2 regions of the Streptomyces sp. GL_140 genome follow, and region 2 is predicted to be linked to the other one. Evidence: riboswitches for the same ligand, from Rfam matches in the RefSeq annotation. Region 2 holds a riboswitch; the other holds the start of a gene.

Region 1 (10,441 bases), 4.4 Mb from region 2:
CACCCCAGCCCATGACGATGATGCCGTAGCCCTTGGTCTTCACGTTCTCCGGCGAACCGATGACGGAAGAGGAGAGCTTGCCGTCGTACTGGTCGATCGTGGCCTTGATGCCGACCTTGTCGAGGGCCGCCTGCAGGGACTCGGCGGTCTTCACCTCGGGGGCGCGGTTGTTGCGGACCGCGATGGTGGTCGTGAAGCCGTCAGGCTTGTTGCAGGCCTTCAGGGCCTCCTTGGCCTTGTCGATCTGCGGCTCGCCCTTGGTCAGGTTGAACGGGTCGTACTTCTTGTCGGCGCCGGGGATGCCGGGCGGCAGCATGTTCGCACCGAGGTCACCGCTGGTCGGGCCGCCACGGGCCGTCTGCAGGGACTTCGGGTCGGCCGCGTAGATGACGGCCTTGCGGCACTCGATGTTGTCGAACGGCGCGACGGTCGTCGGGAAGGCGAAGTAGCGGATGTAGCCCGTGAAGGGGTTGTCCGCGTTGGCCTTGAGCGCGTCGTCCTTGAGGACCTTGTTCTTGCCGGCCGCCTGCATGCCCGTGCCGTCGACCGCGAGGTCGATGTCACCGGAGAGCAGACGCGCGTCCATGTCGTCCGGGTTGGTGGTCACCGTGAAGGTGACCGAGTCCGGCAGGCCCGTACGGATCGTGTCCGTCTTCGGGTCCCAGTTCTCGTTGCGGACGAAGGTCGCGCCCTTGCTCGCCGTGAACTCCGAGACCTTGTAGGGGCCGGTGGAGACGGGCTTGTTGGTGTACGTGGCACCCGTGTCCTTGCCCGCCGGGACCGGCGAGGAGGACGGCATGGCCAGCAGGTACTTGAAGTCGGAGTTGGGGCTCGCCAGGTTGAAGACGATCGTCTTGTCGTCCGGCGTCTCGACGGACTTCAGACCCATCTTGTTGGGGTCGGTGTCCTTGTACGGGCCGGGGTACTTCTGGCCCTGGTCGAGGACGTCGATCAGGTACGTGGGACCGCCGGACAGCACGTCCTGCGCGAAGACGCGCTCGATGCCGTACTTGAAGTCCTTCGAGGTGATCGGCGTGCCGTCCTCGAACTTCACGCCGTCCTTGATCTTGACGGTGTAGGTCTTGCCGTCGTTGCTCAGGACCGGGTCGGCCGCCGCGAGGTCCGGGACCAGCTTGGTGCCGGCCGCGCCGGGCTTGCTGTCGTACGCGAACAGCTGGCGTATGTAGAGACGCTGCAGGTTCCACACGAAGCCGTAGTAGGCGCGCGCCGGGTCGAGGTAGTCGACGTCCTGCGGGGACCAGAGCTTGAGCTCTCCGCCCTTGGTCGTCGACGGGTTCACGACGCCCGTGGTCGCGGCGTTGAAGCCGCTGGCACCGACGGACGCCTTGGCGTCCGGCTTCTTGTCCGCGGCTTTGTCACACGCCACGGCGGACACCGACAGGGCAGCGACCACCGCGGTGATCGCGAGCGCCTTCTTTCTGCGGATCACGTTGTCCAACCTCCATAGGTGGGTGAAGCGTTGAAGCGGTTCAGCTGCCCTTGGGGTCGAGTGCGTCACGCAGCCCGTCCCCGAAGAGGTTGAACGCCAGGACGGTGATGAAGATCGTCATACCGGGAACCACCATGTACATGGGGTCGTCCTGGTAGATGGGGACGGCGTCGGAGAGCATCTTTCCCCAGGAGGCCGTGGGCGGCTTGACGCCGGCACCGAGGAAGCTGAGGGCCGCCTCCGTCAGGATGTTGGTCGGGATGATCAGCGTCGTGTAGACGAGGATCGGTGCGACCAGGTTCGGCAGCAGCTCCTTGATCAGGATGTAGCCGCGGCCGGCCCCGAGGCTGCGTGCCGCCTCGACGTACTCGCGTTCGCGCAGCGAAATCGTCTGGCCTCGCACGATGCGGCCGATGTACGGCCAGCCGAAGAAGCCGATGACGACCACCAGCACGCCCATGCGGACACCGGAACCGGTGAAGCCCCAGAGGGAGTTGGGGACCACCGAGACCAGCGAGATGGTGAAGAGCAGCTGCGGGAAGGCCAGCAGCAGGTCCATCGTGCGGCTGATGATGCCGTCGACCCAGCCGCCGAGGAAGCCGGCCAGGGCGCCCAGCAGGCTGCCGAGGACGACCGAGACGAAGGCCGCGAGGAAGGCGACTACCAGGGAGATGCGCGCGCCGAAGACGATCCGGCTGAACACGTCGCGACCGTTGGTCGGCTCGACGCCCAGCAGGTAGTCGGGGCTGATGCCGCCGAACGAACCGAGCGGTGTGCCGAATTCCGGGTCGAGCAGATCTTCGTGGAACTCGTTGGGCGGGTGGCCCAGCAGGCTCACGATCAGCGGGGCGAAGACCGCCACCAGGATCAGGAAGATCACGATCACGCCGCCCGTCAGCGCGACCTTGTCGCGCTTGAGCCGCATCCATGCGATGCGGCCGGGCGAGCGGCCTTCGATGGCCTTGGCTGGGACGTCGGCTACGGACACGGGTGCGGGTGCTTCCGCGCTCGTGTCATGCAGTGGTGCCGTCATCGTGGTGGGGACCCCTCTCGGCCGACGGGTGGATCGGCCCATGCCCGCCGCTGTGGCGGCGTTGGTGCGGAGTGGCGCTCGGAGTGCGGTGTGCGGGTGTGCGGTGCACCGGGCAGCGCTGCGCCGTGGATACGGGCGTTGCTGGTGGTGCACGTGGTGCTGTACGAAACGACAAGCGAATTTCCCGTGGCGAACCAGTCTTTGGAGGACTGACCCGCTCTTGGGTGGGGAGTCTTCATCGGGCGCTCGATCAGCCGCCAGACCCGCAGGTGAATGGATGCGCAACCGTGATGTGAGGGTCGAGTTCCCGTTATCCGGACTTCGCTGCCACCTCAGCGGAGCAAGACAGCCTGTTCGGTACGGAATCGGACATGGCACCCAACTCGGCGTACTACCATGCCTATTGGGCGTACATCAGGGTTGAAATCAGGACAACGCAAAGGCCGCACGGAACGACTGTTCCGTGCGGCCTCGGGTGGCTTGATACCGATGTCTCAGTAGGCGGGCGCCTGTCCCTCGCGGTCGTAGAACGGCCGTGTCCGGGCGCGCAGCCACATCGCGACGGGGTCGTGCTCGTCCGCGAGCGCGACCGTGCACACGGGCACCCCCTCGGGGACCACACCGACCGACTGGCGCATCATTTCCCGTACGGACTCCAGCGCGTGCGCGGAGGCGTCGTACAGGTCGAGCCCCACGGCGAGGTACGGGGACCCCAGCGCGGGCTGCACCCAGGCGCGGCGCAGCGAGCGCACGGCGGGCGTGCGGTGCGCGTGCTGCGTCAGCAGCCCGTAGAACTGCGGGAGCTCGATGGCGGGCTCGGACAGCCGCAGCGGCCCGGCCGGCATCCGCTCCAGGCCGGTGGCGATCCGGCGCAGGTCGGCCCAGGGAATGCCGACGCCGCCGCCCTGGGCGTGCGGGTTGAGCCACAGCCCCCAGCGGTCGGGGTAGAGGGCGCGGGCGATGTCCCGGCCGGTGACCACCTCGTAGCCGCGGTTCCAGCCGCTGGCGGCCAGCTCCTGCGGGGAGGTCACGCAGGGCGCGTACCCGAGGTTCTCGACCTCCACGCCGCCGTACTGGGCGTCCGGGGAGCCGGGCTGCCCTTGCCAGAGCAGCATCCACAGCCGGCCCTCGGCGAGGGCGTGCAGGAGTGACTCGTAGCTCTCATAGCGCCCGGGAGTCACTTGGCGCAGCATGTGCTCGACCTGCCCGACCGCGGCCGTGCCTGACGCACTCACCCGGTACCCCTCTTCGTCTCTTCGTCCGCCCGTCGCCCACGCGTGTCCGCCCCCAGCTTAAGCGTGCCTACATCAGGTGGAAGGGGCGTACGCGCGTAACGATGAAGTCGACGACCGGGTCCTCCACGCCGTCCAGGAGGATCAACTGCACAGGCCAGGGCGCTGGAACCCGTGCGAGCGCGCGCCCGAGGGCCTCCATCGGGGCGTTCCGCATGTCGGGCTCCCATCCCACCAGCCGGACACCGACGTACAGCTGCGGCGCCCCGCCCTCGACGCTGGCGAGGCAGCGGTGGGCGGCCACGACGACTCCGGTCGCGCGGAACTCCTCGGCGGCGGCGGCCAGGAAGTCCACCGGGTCCTCCTGCCAGTCGGGCTCGAAGAGCCGGACCCGTCCGCCGGTGGCGGGGCCGTCGAGCGGGCTGCGGCCCATCCGGCAGAGCTCCGCGACGGCGGGCGGGGGCAGCGGGGCGCCGACGGCCCCCTCGGGGTTGAGCGCGATGCCCAGCTGCGGGGGCAGGCCCCGGGCGAAGTCCACGGCGGGGGCGACGGCGAAGTCCATGGCGGGCCCGGCGCAGACGCGGAACTGCTCCTCGGAGGTGTAGACGGGCACGTACGCGGCGCCGTTGATCTCCATGGTCGGCAGGTCCAGGCTCTGCGCGCCCCCGGGCAGCGGGATCCACACGTGGCTGCGCCCGAGCACTTCGAGGATCCGCCCGCCGGCATCCGCCTGCCCCAGCGCCGCCCCGAGCACCTGCTCCAGCTCGTTACCCGGCCACATGTACGCCTCCGCTTGCTTGCCCTTGTTCCGCCCCGAGGTTATCGGGCGGAGGCGGGCCGTCCGCCGGGGCGGGAGCCGTAGTGGCGCGGCTCACTGAACGGCCGGTGGCAGTGGAAGGGACGATCTAGCCGCAGGGCCGGTGGAAGTCGATCGCCGTCAGGCGGGCGGCCGCCGGGCGGTCCAGGAGGACCACCGAGGCGCAGCCGGCCGGCGGACGGCCCGACTCCGCCTCGCGCAGCAGCCGGGCCACCGCGCCCCGGTGCCGGGCGAAGGCGTACGCCGACACGCCCCGGCCCCGCGCGGCCTGCCCGGCCCGGGCCTCCTCGGGGGTGGTGTCCAGCAGCACCAGGTGCAGGGCGCGGCCCCGGCGCCGGGCGGCTCGGGCGAGGAGGGTGCGCACCCAGCTCTGCGTACCGCAGTCGTGGACCACGGCCGAGGCGCCGGAGCGGAGCACCCGCCACAGTCCCCAGTAGTGCGCGATCCGGACCACGGGTCGGTAGACGGCGTAGGGCAGCAGGGCCGGCATCCGGCGCTCCCACCGCTCGCGCGCGTCCTGGGAGTCGATGCCGCCGCCTTCGGCGGCCCGCTTGAGCAGGGTGGTCTTGCCGCCGCCGGGCAGTCCGGAGACGACCACTATGTCCCCTTCGGCGAAGCGGAGCCGCCCGGGGACCGCCGCCGGGCCGGCCGCGGCGCGGGGGCCGCGCAGGTCCCGTACCCTCGTCGGCGCGCCGGGCCGGGGGACGCTCCGCTGGGTCGGCACCGCGGACACCAAGGGCTCGCCGGGAGCCGCACCCGCGCCCGCACCGGCGCCCGCATCCGCCGCAGGCCCCGTACCCGCGCCCGATTCCGTACTCGCCGCCGCCAGTGCTCCGAATCTCCGCACAGTGATCGCCTCCCCCGCATCGGGTCACGAGGACCCTTCACCCCTGAGTGTAAAGAGACGGTAATCCGGGGGCCCCGGTTCCGCTCTGCTTCCGGCCCCCCTCCCCCATTCGGCCGCACGCCGTGCAATGATGTGCGCCATCTGGACACCAACTGCATACCGGCCGCTTGAATCCACGCGGGAGAGTTCCGACCGGCCCGAGGGCCGTGCCGGACGCCGAAGGAGCAAGTACCTCCCTTGAATCTCTCAGGCCCCGTACCGCGTGGATGAGGCAGATCTGAAAAGCGAGCCGCGCAGGCGCCCATGAGGGCACCGGCGTCGGCTCCACCCAAGGTGCAAGTCGAAGACCTTCCCCTGGAAGCGGGGAACTCTCGGCGAACCTCTCAGGTTCCGATGACAGATGGGGAGGAACTCCTCCTCGTCATGTCATGCCCTGGGACCCGGGAGCCACACCCATGAGCACTGCCCCCCGCCTGACCGCCCTCGATGCGCTGCACCGTGAGCTCGGTGCGACCATGACCGATTTCGCGGGCTGGGACATGCCCCTGCGGTACGCGAGCGAGCGCGACGAGCACAACGCCGTCCGCACCAAGGCCGGTCTGTTCGACCTCTCCCACATGGGCGAGATCACCCTGACCGGCCCCGAGGCCGTCAAGGTCCTGGACTACGCGCTGGTCGGCAACATCTCCACCGTCGGCGTCGGCCGCGCCCGCTACACGCACATCTGCCAGGAAGACGGCGGCATCCTCGACGACCTGATCGTCTACCGCCTGGGCGAGACCGAGTACATGGTGGTCGCCAACGCATCCAACGCGCAGATCGTCCTCGACGCGATCACCGAGCGCGCCGCCGGCTTCGACGCCGAGGTCCGTGACGACCGCGACGCCTACGCGCTGCTCGCGGTCCAGGGTCCCGAGTCCCCCGGGATCCTCGCCTCCCTCACCGACGCCGACCTGGACGGGCTGAAGTACTACGCCGGCCTGCCCGGCACGGTCGCCGGGGTGCCCGCGCTGATCGCGCGCACGGGCTACACCGGCGAGGACGGCTTCGAGCTGTTCGTCGCCCCCCAGTACGCCGTGGAGCTGTGGCAGGCGCTGACCAAGGCGGGCGAGGGCGTCGGCCTGGTCCCGGCCGGCCTGTCCTGCCGCGACACCCTGCGCCTGGAGGCGGGCATGCCGCTGTACGGGCACGAGCTGACCACCTCCCTCACCCCGTTCGACGCGGGTCTGGGCCGGGTCGTGAAGTTCGAGAAGGAGGGCGAGTTCGTCGGCCGCGCAGCCCTGGAGGCCGCCGCCGAGCGCGCCGCCTCCAACCCGCCGCGCAAGCTCGTCGGCCTGATCGCCGAGGGCCGCCGCGTGCCGCGCGCCGGCTTCTCCGTCACCTTCGACGGCCAGGTCGTCGGCGAGGTCACCTCGGGCGCCCCGTCCCCGACGCTGGGCAAGCCGATCGCGATGGCCTACGTCGACGCGGCGTACGCCGCGCCCGGCACCTCCGGCGTCGGCGTGGACATTCGCGGTACGCATGAGGCGTACGAGGTCGTGGCCCTGCCGTTCTACAAGCGGCAGAAGTAACCCCGCAACGGATCGGAGACCGTACGGGTCGCCCTCGTGGCCTCCCGTACGGGCCCACGCCCGCGGGCCCGCGCCCGCACACCGTCCCGGTCCGTCCCGGCACGCAAGACCACTGTTCGATCCACTCCCCCGCATCCAGGAGAATCAGGTCATGAGCAACCCCCAGCAGCTGCGTTACACCAAGGAGCACGAGTGGCTGTCGGACGCCGTGGACGGCGTCGCGACGGTCGGCATCACGGAGTTCGCGGCCAACGCGCTCGGTGACGTCGTCTACGCCCAGCTCCCCGAGGTCGGCGACACCGTCACCGAGGGCGAGACCTGTGGCGAGCTGGAGTCGACCAAGTCGGTCAGCGACCTGTACTCCCCCGTCACCGGTGAGATCGTCGAGGCCAACCAGGACGTCGTGGACGACCCGGCGCTCGTCAACACCGCCCCCTTCGAGGGTGGCTGGCTGTTCAAGGTGCGTCTGACGGAGGAGCCGAAGGACGTGCTCTCCGCCGACGAGTACGCCGCGCTCACCCACTCCGACAACTGACCCCAGGGGATCTTGATGTCCGTACTGAACACCCCCCTCCATGAGCTCGACCCCGACGTCGCCGCCGCCGTCGACGCCGAGCTCGTGCGCCAGCAGTCGACCCTGGAAATGATCGCGTCGGAGAACTTCGCTCCGGTCGCCGTCATGGAGGCCCAGGGCTCGGTCCTGACCAACAAGTACGCCGAGGGCTACCCGGGCCGCCGCTACTACGGCGGCTGCGAGCACGTGGACGTCGTCGAGCAGATCGCGATCGACCGCATCAAGGCGCTGTTCGGTGCCGAGGCCGCGAACGTGCAGCCCCACTCGGGCGCGCAGGCCAACGCGGCGGCGATGTTCGCGCTGATCAAGCCGGGCGACACGATCATGGGCCTGAACCTGGCCCACGGCGGTCACTTGACCCACGGCATGAAGATCAACTTCTCGGGCAAGCTCTACAACGTGGTCCCGTACCACGTCGACGAGACCGGCGAGGTCGACATGGCCGAGGTCGAGCGCCTCGCCAAGGAGTCCAAGCCGCAGCTGATCGTCGCGGGCTGGTCCGCCTACCCGCGCCAGCTGGACTTCGCCGCCTTCCGCCGTATCGCGGACGAGGTCGGCGCGTACCTGATGGTCGACATGGCGCACTTCGCCGGTCTGGTCGCGGCAGGTCTGCACCCGAACCCGGTGCCGCACGCCCACGTGGTCACCACCACCACGCACAAGACCCTCGGCGGTCCGCGCGGCGGCGTCATCCTGTCGACGCAGGAGCTGGCCAAGAAGATCAACTCCGCGGTCTTCCCGGGTCAGCAGGGCGGCCCGCTGGAGCACGTGATCGCGGCCAAGGCGGTCTCCTTCCTCGTCGCGGCCTCGCCCGAGTTCAAGGAGCGCCAGGAGCGCACCCTGGAGGGCGCGAAGATCCTCGCCGCCCGTCTGGTCCAGGACGACGTCAAGGCCGTGGGCGTGGACGTCCTCACCGGTGGCACCGACGTGCACCTGGTCCTGGTCGACCTGCGCAACTCCGAGCTGGACGGTCAGCAGGCCGAGGACCGCCTCCACGAGGTCGGCATCACGGTCAACCGCAACGCCATCCCGAACGACCCGCGGCCGCCGATGGTCACCTCGGGTCTGCGGATCGGTACGCCGGCGCTGGCCACCCGCGGTTTCGACGCCGAGGCCTTCACCGAGGTCGCCGAGATCATCGCGCAGGCGCTGAAGCCCGCCTACGACGCGGACGACCTGAAGGCGCGCGTCTCGGCGCTCGCGGCGAAGTTCCCGCTGTACCCGACGCTCTAGGCGCCGGCCTGGGAGGGCCCGGTCTTGTTTTGCACAGGGCCGGGCCCTCCTCATGACCAAAGCCCCAGGCGGATGCGGCCCATTGCCACTGAATAAGCCAAAAGATGGCAAATAGGCTCCAGATAAAAGGACCACCCGCACCCCTGGCAGGACGGACACCACACCGCATGGACATGAGCTCGGCCAACAGGAAGGGGCTCAGCCTCTTCGCCCTGATCATGATCGGGCTCGGCTCGATCTTCGGCTCCGGGTGGCTCTTCGGAGCGGGCCAGGCGGCCGCGGTCGCGGGGCCGGCGGCCATCATCGCCTGGGTCATCGGTGCCGTCTTCATCGGCATGATCGCCATGTCGTACGCGGAGGTGGGCGCGGCCTACCCGCTGCCCGGCTCGATGGCCCGCTTCGGCACCATCTCGCACGGGCCGGTGCTGGGCTTCATCACCGGCTGGGCGGTCTGGATCGCCATCGCCGCGCTGATCCCGATCGAGTCGATCGCCGGCACCCAGTACATGTCCTCCTGGAACTTCGGCTGGGCCAAGGGCCTCGTGGAGAACGGCGGTCTGACGACCTCCGGCATGGCGATGGCCCTCTTCCTGACCGTGGCGCTGTGGCTGGTCTGCTACTGGTCGGTGGCGCTGCTCGCCAAGGCGAACAACCTGCTCACCCTGGTCAAGTTCGCCATCCCGGTGCTCGCCGTCATCGCCCTGATCGCCTCCGGCTTCCACACCGGCAACTTCACCGACCACGGCGGCTTCGCGCCCAACGGCTGGTCCGCGGTCATGACCGCCGTCACCACCTCCGGTGTCGTCTTCGCCTTCAACGGCTTCCAGGCCGTCGTCAACCTCGGCGGCGCCGCCAAGAACCCCGGCCGCGCCATCCCGCTGGCCCTCGTCGGCGCGCTCTCGCTCGGCCTGGTCATCTACCTGGCCCTGCAGATCGCCTTCATCGGCGGCGTCCCGCCGGAGAAGCTGGCCGAGGCCGGCGGCTGGAGCGGCATCAACTTCTCCTCGCCCTTCGCCGACCTGGCCAAGATGCTGATGCTCCACTGGGTCGTCACGATGCTCCAGTTCGGTGCGTTCATCTCGCCCTCCGGTGCCAACATCGGAAACGTCGCCTCGGCCTCGTACATGGCGCAGAACCTCGCCGACACCGGCTTCTTCCCGAAGAAGATCCGCGAGGTGCACCCCAAGTACGGCACCGCCCGCCCCGCCATGTGGCTGAACCTCGGCTTCTCGGTCCTGCTCCTGGTCACCGTCGGTCACAGCTGGGAAGCCCTGGCCAGCGTCGTCTCCGCCGCGATGGTGGTCTCGTACCTGATGGGCCCGATCGCCGTCGGCGTCTTCCGCCGGACGAAGCCCGAGCTGCCGCGCCCCTTCCGCCTCCCGGCGGCCAAGATCCTCTGCCCGGTCACCTTCGCCTTCGCCGCCTGCGCCCTGTACTGGTCCAAGTGGCCGGACACCGGCAAGGTGGTGCTGCTCACCCTGGTGGCCGCCCCGATCGCGGCCGTGGTGCTCAAGCGCAAGGGCGAGAAGAACCTGGCCAAGCAGTTCGCCCCGGCCTGGTGGATGATCGCCTTCCTGCTGTGGCTGGGCACGCTGTCGGCGCTCGGCAGCGAGGAATTCGGCGGCCACGGGGTCATCCCGGGCGGCGTGGACATCGCCATCGTGGGCCTCTCGGCCCTGGGCTT
Region 2 (10,441 bases):
ACGTTCTCGGCGAAGAGCTCGTACGCCGAATCCACCCACCGCTCGCCGAACCAGGTGCGCGGCCGCACCCCCTGCGCCTGGAGCTCGGGCGGCCGGGTGTCGGTGGCCTGCTGGAAGAGCGGCGGCCTCGACTCCCGCCACAGCTCGCGCCCGAACAGGAACGGCGAGTTGGCGCCGACGGCTATCTGTACGGCGGCCACCGCCTGCGCCGCGTTCCACACGTCCGCGAACCGGGCCGGAGTCACCTGCAGGTGCAGTTGTACGGAGGTGCACGCGGCCTCGGGCACGATCGATCCCGAGGTCCAGGTCAGCCGCTCGACTCCGTCGATGTCGAGCGTGAAGTCCTCGCCGCGCATCATCAGGATCTGCTCGTTCAGCAGCGAGTAGCGGTCCACCGCCGAGAGGTTGGCGGTGACCAGGTCGGCGCGGGAGATCGTCGGCAGAATTCCGATCATCACCACCCCGGCGTCGATCTCGACGGCCTGCCGGTGGGCATAGCCGAGACCCGCGCTCAGTTCCTCGGCGAGCCGGTCGAATACCCGGCCGCCGAGCCGGTGCGGAAGTACATTCACCTCCAGGTTGAACATTCCAAGTTCCGTTTGGAAATCGGGGCTCGCAATGCGCTCCAGAACCTGTGCGTTCACCATTCTCGGCAACCCGTCGGCACCAGCCAGATTCAACTCGATCTCGAGCCCCATCATGTTCTTGGGCCGATCGAACCTCTTCTCTTCCAGAAGCCGCTCCAGTCCCTCCAGGCACTCGTGAAGCTTCCTCCGGTACCGTTGCCGATCGGACAGGTCGAATCCGCCCGCCACGACCTTCTCCCCCATCGAAGCGTCCCTCCTCGACTGGGCCTGGCAGGCTTGGAAAAGATCCCTCACCCCAGGCGCGCGTTACGGTCGATGATGCCCCGGCGGCATGATCGATAACGCGGAAGGGGCGTGACTGGCGAGGAGCGCGCGCCGGTTTGGCCGACAGGCGCTTTGGCACATTCCCCTGGCATGCCGAGCTGCGCAAATACCCCATATGATTTGCCGGTTCCGAATAACCGGCGCTTTCCAGCCGAGCCCCCGTCCGGTAACCTCCGAGGTCAGCGCGGCACGATTGCGCGCACGCGTCATGAATGCCATGTCAGGGGGACCGGTAAGCGCCTTGCCCGCAATAGGCGGGACAGCTAGCCGAAACACTGCGTGAACACATGTCGTATAAACTCCGCAAACGAGGCAGAGAGTTGGCGCGCGGCCATTGCCCCTCAGCCCCCCTCTGGCCCCAGAATGCGACAGCGCCGTCCCGCACCTCCCCCGATCCACCGGTCTCCCAAGCGAGAGGCGACCCACCATGCCGCTGCACGTCCCTCCGGCCCCCGCGCCCGCCCTGCGCAGCGTCCTCGCGGCCCTCGGTTCCCCCAGCGCCGTCAACGAAGCACACACCCCGGCCCTGCGCTCACTCCAGGGCCCGATGACCGCCGAACTGCCACTGCCCGTACACGTCCTGGACCGGCTGAACCTCTCCGGCCTGACGGCCGGCGGCCGGCCGCCGCGCACCAGGCTGACCGGCTGGCGGTTCCTGATCCGCAGCGGTGAGCGCTACGTGGCTGCCGCCGACACCCGACTGACCCCGGACGGGTGGGCCTTCTCCCACTTCTTCGAGGGCCCCTACGTAGCAGCCACCGAACGCGCGCTGCGCCAGGCGGAATCCCTCGGCAAGAGCTACCAGCCACGACTGCTGTCCGTACCGGAGCTGTACATGCTGACGCTGTGGCTCCACGGGGCCGTGGGCGCCGACGCGGCGTCCGGGATGCCGGCGGCCGCCGATCTGCTGGTCCCGCTGGCGCCCGCCCCGCCCGGAATCGCCGCCTACCGACCGCACCCGGTGTCCGAACTGCTGCCCGTGATGACCCACCGGCTCACGCCCACGGCGCCGCCGGTCCCGCCCTCGATGGCGGCCCCGGCCGCCTGAACGAGGCACGGCGCACCGCTGGAGGAAGCACGGTGACCGGAACTGCCCATTCGGCCTAGCCCACTCGGGCCCCCTGCGAACCACCCGAAATGACAGGGGAGTTGGCCTGAACCGCCCGCACGGGTGATGCGTCATCAATCTATGAGGACAGCTGCCGGGAAATCCCTGCGGACACCGAGTCCTAGGGGAACACTGGGGACCCTGACCAAGCCAAATCGTTGATACGGGGGGCGGCCATGAACAACGCATCGAGCCGCAGCACACAGACCACACCGCAGCGAAAGAACGCATCCATGTGCCAGCACAAGCCAGCATGCCCGTCAGCCGACTCCGCCGACCGGGAGGCCGCACACCCCGTGGCCGTCCACCCGGAACAGGGCTGGAGCCTGCTGTGCAACGGCGTCCTGCTCTTCGAGGACACCGGTGAGCTGCTGCCGGACGGCCAGATCATCGCTCCGCACCGCACGCTCTCCGCAGCGCACGTGATGAAGGCCGCCTAGCCGGGCCCGTCCGCCGACAGCGAGCGCCGAAAGGGGCCGGCCCAGGAGTACCACTCCCGGACCGGCCCCTTCGTCATGCACTGGAAGACCTCAGAACCGCACGGCTCCCGCCGCGGGCCCGCGAAGGCCTAGTTGTCGTACTCGTCCAGCGGCGGGCAGGAACACACCAGGTTCCGGTCACCGAAGGCGCCGTCGATGCGGCGCACCGGCGGCCAGTACTTCTCCGCGGCCGACACCCCGCCCGGGAAGACGGCCTCGTCACGGGTGTACGGGTGGTTCCACTCGCCGCCCAACGCCGCCGCCGTGTGCGGGGAGTTGGCCAGCGGGTTGTCGTCCACCGGCCACTCGCCGCCCGCGACCCGCTCGATCTCGGCGCGGATGGCGATCATCGCGTCGCAGAAGCGGTCGATCTCGGCGAGGTCCTCGGACTCCGTCGGCTCGATCATGAGCGTCCCGGCGACCGGGAAGGACATGGTCGGCGCGTGGAAGCCGTAGTCGATCAGGCGCTTGGCGATGTCGTCGATGCTGACGCCCGTGGCCTTGGACAGCGGGCGCATGTCGATGATGCACTCGTGCGCGACCAGGTTGCCCGGTCCGGTGTAGAGCACTGGGTAGTGCGGCTCCAGGCGCTTGGCGATGTAGTTCGCGCCGAGCACCGCCACCTGGGTGGCGCGCTTGAGGCCCTCGCCGCCCATCAGGCGCACGTACGACCAGGAGATCGGCAGGATGCCGGCCGAGCCCCACGGAGCGGCCGAGATCGGGCCGACGCCCGTCTCGGGGCCGGCGGTCGGCTGGAGCGGGTGGTTGGGCAGGTACGGGGCCAGGTGGGCCCGGACGCCGACCGGACCGACGCCGGGGCCGCCGCCGCCGTGCGGGATGCAGAAGGTCTTGTGCAGGTTCAGGTGCGAGACGTCGCCACCGAAGTGACCGGGCTTGGCCAGGCCCACCAGGGCGTTGAGGTTGGCGCCGTCCACGTAGACCTGGCCGCCGGCGTCGTGCACCTGGGCGCAGATGTCGGCGACGTGCTCCTCGAACACACCGTGCGTGGAGGGGTAGGTGATCATCAGGACGGCGAGCTCGTCGCGGTACTGCTCGATCTTGGCGCGCAGGTCGGCCGCGTCCACCTCGCCGTCGTCGGCGGTCTTGACCACGACGACCTTCATGCCGGCCATCACGGCGCTCGCGGCGTTGGTGCCGTGCGCGGAGGACGGGATGAGACAGACGGTGCGCTGCTCGTCGCCGTTCGCCCGGTGGTAGGCGCGGACGGCCAGCAGACCGGCGAGCTCACCCTGGGAGCCGGCGTTCGGCTGAATGGAGACCTTGTCGTAGCCGGTGACCTCGCAGAGACGTTCCTCCAGCTCGGTGATGAGCGTGAGGTAGCCCTCCGCCTGCTCCACCGGGGCGAAGGGGTGCAGCTGGCCGAACTCGGGCCAGGTGACCGACTCCATCTCGGTGGTCGCGTTGAGCTTCATGGTGCAGGAGCCCAGCGGGATCATGCCGCGGTCCAGCGCGTAGTCCTTGTCCGAGAGCTTGCGCAGGTAGCGCAGCATCGCGGTCTCGGAGCGGTGCTGGTGGAAGACCGGGTGGGCCAGGTACGCGTCCTTGCGCAGCAGCCCCTCGGGCAGCGCGTCGGCGGTGACGGCGTCGAGCTCCTCCAGGTCGGCGGTCACCCCGAAGGCCGCCCAAACGGCGTCCACGTCGGCGCGCAGGGTGGTCTCGTCGCACGCGGCGGAGACCAGATCGGCGTCCACCTGGTACAGGTTGACCCCGCCCTCGCGGGCCGCGGCCACGACCTCGGCGGCACGGCCCGGGACGCGGGCGGTGAGGGTGTCGAAGTAGGCGCCGTGCACGACCTCGACCCCGCCGGCCTTCAGGCCGGCGGCGAGCAGGGTGGCGTAGCGGTGGGTGCGGCGGGCGATCGTCCGCAGGCCGTCCGGGCCGTGGTAGACCGCGTACATGCCGGCCATGACGGCGAGCAGCACCTGCGCGGTGCAGATGTTGCTGGTGGCCTTCTCGCGGCGGATGTGCTGCTCACGGGTCTGGAGGGCCAGGCGGTAAGCCTTGTTGCCGTCCGCGTCCACGGAGACGCCGACGAGGCGGCCGGGCAGCGAGCGGGCGTGCTTGGCCTGGACGGCCATGTAGCCGGCGTGCGGTCCGCCGAAGCCCATCGGGACGCCGAAGCGCTGGGTGGTGCCGACGGCGATGTCCGCGCCCAGCTCGCCCGGGGAGGTCAGCAGGGTCAGGGCGAGCAGGTCGGCGGAGACGGCGACGATCGCGCCGAGCTCGTGGGCCCGGTCGATGACCGGCTTGATGTCCCGTACGGCACCGGAGGCGCCCGGGTACTGCACGAGCACGCCGTAGATGCCGCGCTCGGCGGCCTCGGCCGGGATGCCCTCGGAGAGGTCGGCGACGACCACGTCGATGCCGATCGGCTCGGCGCGGGTCTGGATCACGGCGATGGTCTGCGGCAGCGCGTCGGCGTCGACGAGGAAGACGTTGCCCTTGGCCTTGCCCACGCGGCGGGCCAGCGTCATGGCCTCGGCGGCCGCGGTGCCCTCGTCGAGCAGGGAGGCGCCGGAGGTCGGCAGGCCGGTCAGCTCGGCGACGACGGTCTGGAAGTTCAGCAGGGCTTCCAGGCGGCCCTGCGAGATCTCGGGCTGGTACGGCGTGTACGCCGTGTACCAGGCCGGGTTCTCCATGACGTTGCGCAGGATCACCGGCGGCGTGAAGGTGCCGTAGTAACCCAGGCCGATCATGGAGGAGAGGACCTGGTTGCGGTCGGCGAGCTGACGCAGCTCGGCGAGCACCTCGGCCTCGGTCCGCGCCTCGGGCAGGTTCAGCGCGGCAGTGGTCTTGATCACATCCGGCACCGCTGCGGCGGTCAGTTCGTCCAGCGAGCCGTAGCCCACCTGGGCGAGCATCTTCGCCTGCGCCTCGGCATCAGGGCCGATGTGGCGCTGCTCGAAGGGGATGCCTCGCTCCAGCTGGGAGAGCGGAATGCGGTTGGCGGTCATGTACGGAGGCCTCCTGGGTCGTACGACCTGCGAGGGGCACCACGGCGCGGGCACCCGGACGGCCTCCCCCTCTGTCATCACAACCTGAGAGCTTCACCGGGCCACGCGGGGGTCTCCCGGGGGTCCGGCTTTCACCGTCGGTGAGGGAAGGAACCGGCACTGCGCGCCCGGTACCGCCCCTACTTTCCAGAGTGGCCTCACCACGTGCGGTACGTATGCCTGAGAGATTCCGGGGAGGATTTGCTCCTTCGGCGCCCCCGTCTTGCTCACTTGGAGGACTCTCCCGCACAGGGTCAACAGCCGTTACCCAGCCTACCAGCGAGGATCTCGGCCCCTCCCCGAGTGGCCCACTCTCCGGAAATGCACTTTTGTAGTCATTACGGAGGAGTTGCGACCAAATGGAGGGACCGGAACGTGCAGACCGACATCGATCCCCGCAGCCTGATCGGCCGCAAGGCGTTCGACCGCAATGGTGCCAAGATCGGCACCGTCGACGAGGTCTACCTCGACGATGCCACGGGCGTCCCGGAATGGGCCGCCGTCCGGACCGGCCTCTTCAGCCGGGACGCCTTCGTTCCCCTGGAACCCAGCGAGATGGTGGGCGACACCCTGCGCGTGCCCTTCGACCGCTCCCTCATCAAGGACGCCCCCGACTTCGGCGTCGGCCGCCACCTCTCCCCCGAGCAGGAGCTCCAGCTCTACCACCACTACGGCCTCGACGTGGCCCTGCCCAGCGACTTCAGCCACGACTTCGGCCGCCTGGCGGGCGACGAGGACTGACGAAGGCCGACGAGAGCCGACAAGATCCGAAAGATGAAGGCCTAGCCGGGCACACCACCACTCCCCACCAGCGGAAGCGGATCGGACGGCTCCAGCTCGGGGTCGTCCACCCGGAAGGTCCGTACCCGGCCCGGCTCCGAGCCGGGCTCCTCGAACCGCACGGTCACCCGCCCGACCCCGCTCCCCTGCACCCACCCGGGCCCGTACACCGTGTGCCGCACATCACTCCCGGCCTGCCACAGCCGCCCGGAGCCGGCGTCGCCCTCACCGGGCGGCGCGCTGCCGCCCTCGGAGTCCACGGCGGCCGGAGCCTGCGCGCCGCCGGGCCGCCCCGCGCCGGGCTCCGCGGCGCCCTGCTCCGGCTGGACCCCACCCTTACCACCGGGCGCTACCGAGCCCTCCGCGTCGGCGACCGCACCCGTCTCCTCGGCCCCTTCGACCCCCTCCGGCCCAGCGGCATCCCCTTCCCCCGCAGCGGTCAGCGTCACGGCGAAGGCGAACAGATCCTCCTGCGTGTAGTCCGCCAGCCCCGTCACGCCCACCCCCAGCAGCCGCACCCCGCCCGTGGTGTCCACCGCCTCCAGAAGCCGCGCCGCGGCCTCCCGCACCACCGCCGGGTCGTCGGTCGGCCCCCGCAGGGTCTCGGACCGGGTCAGCGTCGAGAAGTCGTACCGCCGCACCTTGAGCACGATGGTCCGCCCCGAGTGGCCGGACTCCCGCAGCCGCCGCACGCACCGGTCCGCGAGCCGCTGCACCTCGCCCCGGATCCGGACCCGGTCGTGCAGGTCCACGTCGAAGGTGTCCTCGACCGACACCGATTTCGCGTCGCGCTCGGCGACCACCGGCCGCTCGTCCACGCCCCTGGCCATCCGGTAGAGCCCGACCCCGTGCGAGCGCCCCACCATCCGGACCAGTTCGTCCTCGCCCGCCGCCGCCAGCTCCCCCACCGTGGTGATCCCGGCCCGCCGCAGGTGCTCCCCGGTGGCCGGCCCCACCCCGGGCAGGGTCCGCACCGACATCGGCGCGAGATGGGCCCGCTCGGTGCCGACCTCGATCAGCAGCAGCCCCGCGGGCTTGGCCTCCTCGGAGGCCACCTTGGCCAGCATCTTGGACCCGGCCAGCCCGACCGATCCGCTGAGCCCGGTCGCGGCCATGATGTCGGCCCGCAGCCGTTCCCCGACTACCCGTGCGGACTCCGCGTCGAAGGCGACCCCGCCCGCCTCCAGGTCCACGAAGGCCTCGTCCAGGCTCAGGGGCTCCACCAGCGGCGACAGCTGCCGCAGGAGGGCCATGACGGTGTCGCTGACCGCCCTGTAGAGACCGAAGCGCGGGATCAGGTACGCGCCGTTCGGGCAGAGCCGCCGCGCCTGCGCCGTCGGCATCGCCGAGTGGACCCCGAACCGCCTGGCCTCGTACGAACAGGTGGCGACGACCCCGCGCGGACCGAGCCCGCCGACGATGACGGCCTTGCCGCGCAGGCTCGGCTTCGACGCCTGCTCCACGGACGCGTAGAAGGCGTCCATGTCCAGATGCATGATGGTCGGCGCGGCTCTCACCGCACCGATGCTGCCCTACGCCACTGACAAACGGCCCGAGGCCGTCCGGCCGGGCCCGCCGTCATGGCGGGCCCGGCCGGACGGCCTCGGTACACGAGCTCCTAGACGGCCTAGACCGCCCGGTTGCGCCGCGCGGCCAGCTCGTCGGTGGGGTTGTGCCCGACCACCGTCTCACCGGTGTCCACGCGCTCCCCGTGGAGCTGCGACAGGGCGTTCTCGACATCGCGCCAGACCACGCCGACGGCGATCCCGAAGATGCCCTGTCCGCCCTGGAGCAGGCCGACGACCTGTTCAGGCGAGGTGCACTCGTAGACCGTGGCGCCGTCGCTCATCAACGTCATGCGCTCGAGGTCCGACAACCCGCTGTCGCTCAGGTGCTGCACGGCGGTGCGGATGTTCTGCAGCGCCACCCCGGTGTCCAGGAAGCGCTTGACGATCTTGAGGACGACCACGTCCCGGAAGCTGTACAGCCGCTGCGTGCCCGACCCGTACGCGGGACGCACGCTCGGCTCCACCAGCCCCGTCCGCGCCCAGTAGTCGAGCTGCCGGTAGGTGATGCCGGCCGCGGCGCAAGCCGTCGGCCCGCGGTAGCCGACCTGCTCGGGAGCCGCCTCGCCGCCCTGGGGTCCCACCGACCCCACCGAACCCAGCGGCGCGGGCTCCGGCTGACGGCGCGCGGAGCTCACCGCACCACCGTGCAGCGGGTACGGCCCACCGTCACTCCGTGCGGGGATGCCCCCGGTCGTACCGTCGCCCGTGACTCTCACGCCGACCCTCCGTCCTTGACCTGCCACCTTGAAGGTAGGCAGTCACCAGGGGTGCGTCAACGATCGCCACACTCGGCACGCCGAGTGATAATCACCCTGAGAGTGGTTTCCCGTACCCCATTGCGGGGAAAGGCTACTCGAATGGGCTGCAATCTCCTTTGAGGCTGCGTCCAGGAACGCCCCGAGGACGCCGCTGCCCCGGCTCAGTGCGGGCCGGTGCCGAAGTCCTCGGGCGAGATCTGGTCGAGGAACTCGCGGAACTTCTCCACCTCGTCCTCCTGCTCGTCCGGGATCGCAATTCCGGCGTCGTCCAGCACGCCGTCGCTGCCGTAGATCGGCGTCCCGGTGCGCAGGGCGAGCGCTATGGCGTCGGACGGCCTCGCGCTCACCTCGACCCCGCTGGCGAAGACGAGCTCCGCGTAGAAAACACCCTCCCGCAGATCCGTGATCCGGACTTCGGTGAGTTCCTCGCCGATCGCCTCCAGCACGTCCTTGAAAAGGTCGTGCGTCAGCGGGCGGGCAGGAGCCATGCCCTGCTGCGCGAAGGCAATGGCGGTCGCCTCCCCTGGTCCGATCCAGATGGGGAGGTACCGATCGCCTCCCACTTCACGCAGGAGCACGATCGGTTGGTTCGAGGGCATTTCCACCCGGACACCCACAACGTCGAGCTCGTTCACACAGCAACCCTAGGACCTGCCCGGCCGGTTTGGGTAGTCGGGCTCCCCCAAGGCCGCCCGGAGGAGTCCCCCGCGACTCCTCCGAAGGCCCCCCGGATCAGGGCAGCCGCACCCCGAGCGCCGTCTGCACCAAGGCCTCGTGCAGCCTCACGGAGAGCCCCGCGAGCTCCTTCAAGGTGGCCTCGGCATGTGCCCTGGTCTGCGGGTTGCGGTGGCGGCGCAATGGTGCGACGACCTGTTCGACCAGGCCGGCCTCCCGGTCGGCCGCAGCCTTCATCGCCCGCAGGTGGCGCGGCTCCAGCCCGAACCGGCCGAGATCGGCCACCAGACGGGCCACGGTGACCGCCTCCGCGTCGAACCCACCGCCGGGTGCCTCCGCGATCAGCCCGTACGACTCCCACTCGATGAGCTGTACCTCGTCCACCTCCGCGGCGGCGATCAGCTCGGCCCGGCCCACCCGGGCCACGGTCGACCGCTCCCGGCCCACCTCGCCGTACAGGACCACGGGACTCGTGGGGTCGACGGATTCCCCGTGCGCGGCGGGCGCCGGGATACGGATCTGCTCGCCGCGGGCGAGCGCGTCGAGCTGCTCGCGGATGACCTTCAACGGAAGGTAGTGGTCGCGCTGGAGCCGGAGGATATGGGCGAGGCGGTCCACGTCGTCGGTGCTGAACTTGCGGTATCCGGATGGTGTGCGCCGGGGCTCCACGAGCCCCTCCGCCTCCAGGAAGCGGATCTTCGAGATCGTGACTTCGGGGAACTCTTCACGCAGCATCGTGAGCACCGTGCCGATGCTCACCAGCCGTCGGGCCGAGGCGGCGGTGCCGTTTCCGGCACCGCCTGTCGGGGTGCGCAGCATGGGACCTTCCCTGGGGAGTCCCCCGGACAGGATCCGGAGGAGGGTCAGATGCCCCGCAGGCTCGCGTAGAAGACCAGCCGGTACTTGCCGATCTGCACTTCGTCGCCGTTGTGGAGGGAGACGGAGTCGATCGGTTCACGGTTCACGTACGTGCCGTTGAGGCTGCCGACATCGGCGACGGTGAAGCCGCCGTCGTGGCTCCTGCGGAACTCGACATGGCGCCTGGAGACGGTGACGTCGTCCAGGAAGATGTCGCTCTGCGGGTGCCGGCCGGCCGTCGTCAGCTCTCCGTCCAAGAGGAAGCGGCTGCCGGAGTTGGGGCCGCGCCG

What was found. A riboswitch is a leader RNA that binds a small molecule or an ion and turns the genes downstream of it on or off. The one in region 2 is predicted to bind glycine.
Region 1: another riboswitch for glycine. It lies ahead of gcvT (glycine cleavage system aminomethyltransferase GcvT); the one in region 2 lies ahead of gcvP (aminomethyl-transferring glycine dehydrogenase).

What each region holds. Positions count from the first base shown of each region.
Region 1 covers NZ_CM174404.1:5,861,469-5,871,909, reverse strand. Annotated here, with positions in the region: gene AC3IYJ_RS27235 (ABC transporter substrate-binding protein) at 1-1,459, opposite strand, end outside; gene AC3IYJ_RS27230 (ABC transporter permease) at 1,491-2,483, opposite strand; gene AC3IYJ_RS27225 (enhanced serine sensitivity protein SseB C-terminal domain-containing protein) at 2,978-3,718, opposite strand; gene AC3IYJ_RS27220 (enhanced serine sensitivity protein SseB) at 3,786-4,496, opposite strand; gene AC3IYJ_RS27215 (AAA family ATPase) at 4,621-5,265, opposite strand; glycine riboswitch at 5,548-5,650, shown strand; gene gcvT (glycine cleavage system aminomethyltransferase GcvT) at 5,835-6,950, shown strand; gene gcvH (glycine cleavage system protein GcvH) at 7,102-7,485, shown strand; gene glyA (serine hydroxymethyltransferase) at 7,501-8,757, shown strand; gene AC3IYJ_RS27195 (APC family permease) at 8,925-10,441, shown strand, end outside.
Region 2 covers NZ_CM174404.1:1,489,800-1,500,240, forward strand. Annotated here, with positions in the region: gene AC3IYJ_RS06940 (glutamate-cysteine ligase family protein) at 1-830, opposite strand, end outside; gene AC3IYJ_RS06945 (hypothetical protein) at 1,339-1,959, shown strand; gene AC3IYJ_RS06950 (DUF5999 family protein) at 2,253-2,459, shown strand; gene gcvP (aminomethyl-transferring glycine dehydrogenase) at 2,588-5,473, opposite strand; glycine riboswitch at 5,671-5,769, opposite strand; gene AC3IYJ_RS06960 (PRC-barrel domain-containing protein) at 5,888-6,253, shown strand; gene AC3IYJ_RS06965 (DNA polymerase IV) at 6,295-7,809, opposite strand; gene AC3IYJ_RS06970 (MerR family transcriptional regulator) at 7,920-8,576, opposite strand; gene AC3IYJ_RS06975 (bifunctional nuclease family protein) at 8,780-9,253, opposite strand; gene ftsR (transcriptional regulator FtsR) at 9,351-10,112, opposite strand; gene AC3IYJ_RS06985 (FHA domain-containing protein) at 10,157-10,441, opposite strand, start outside.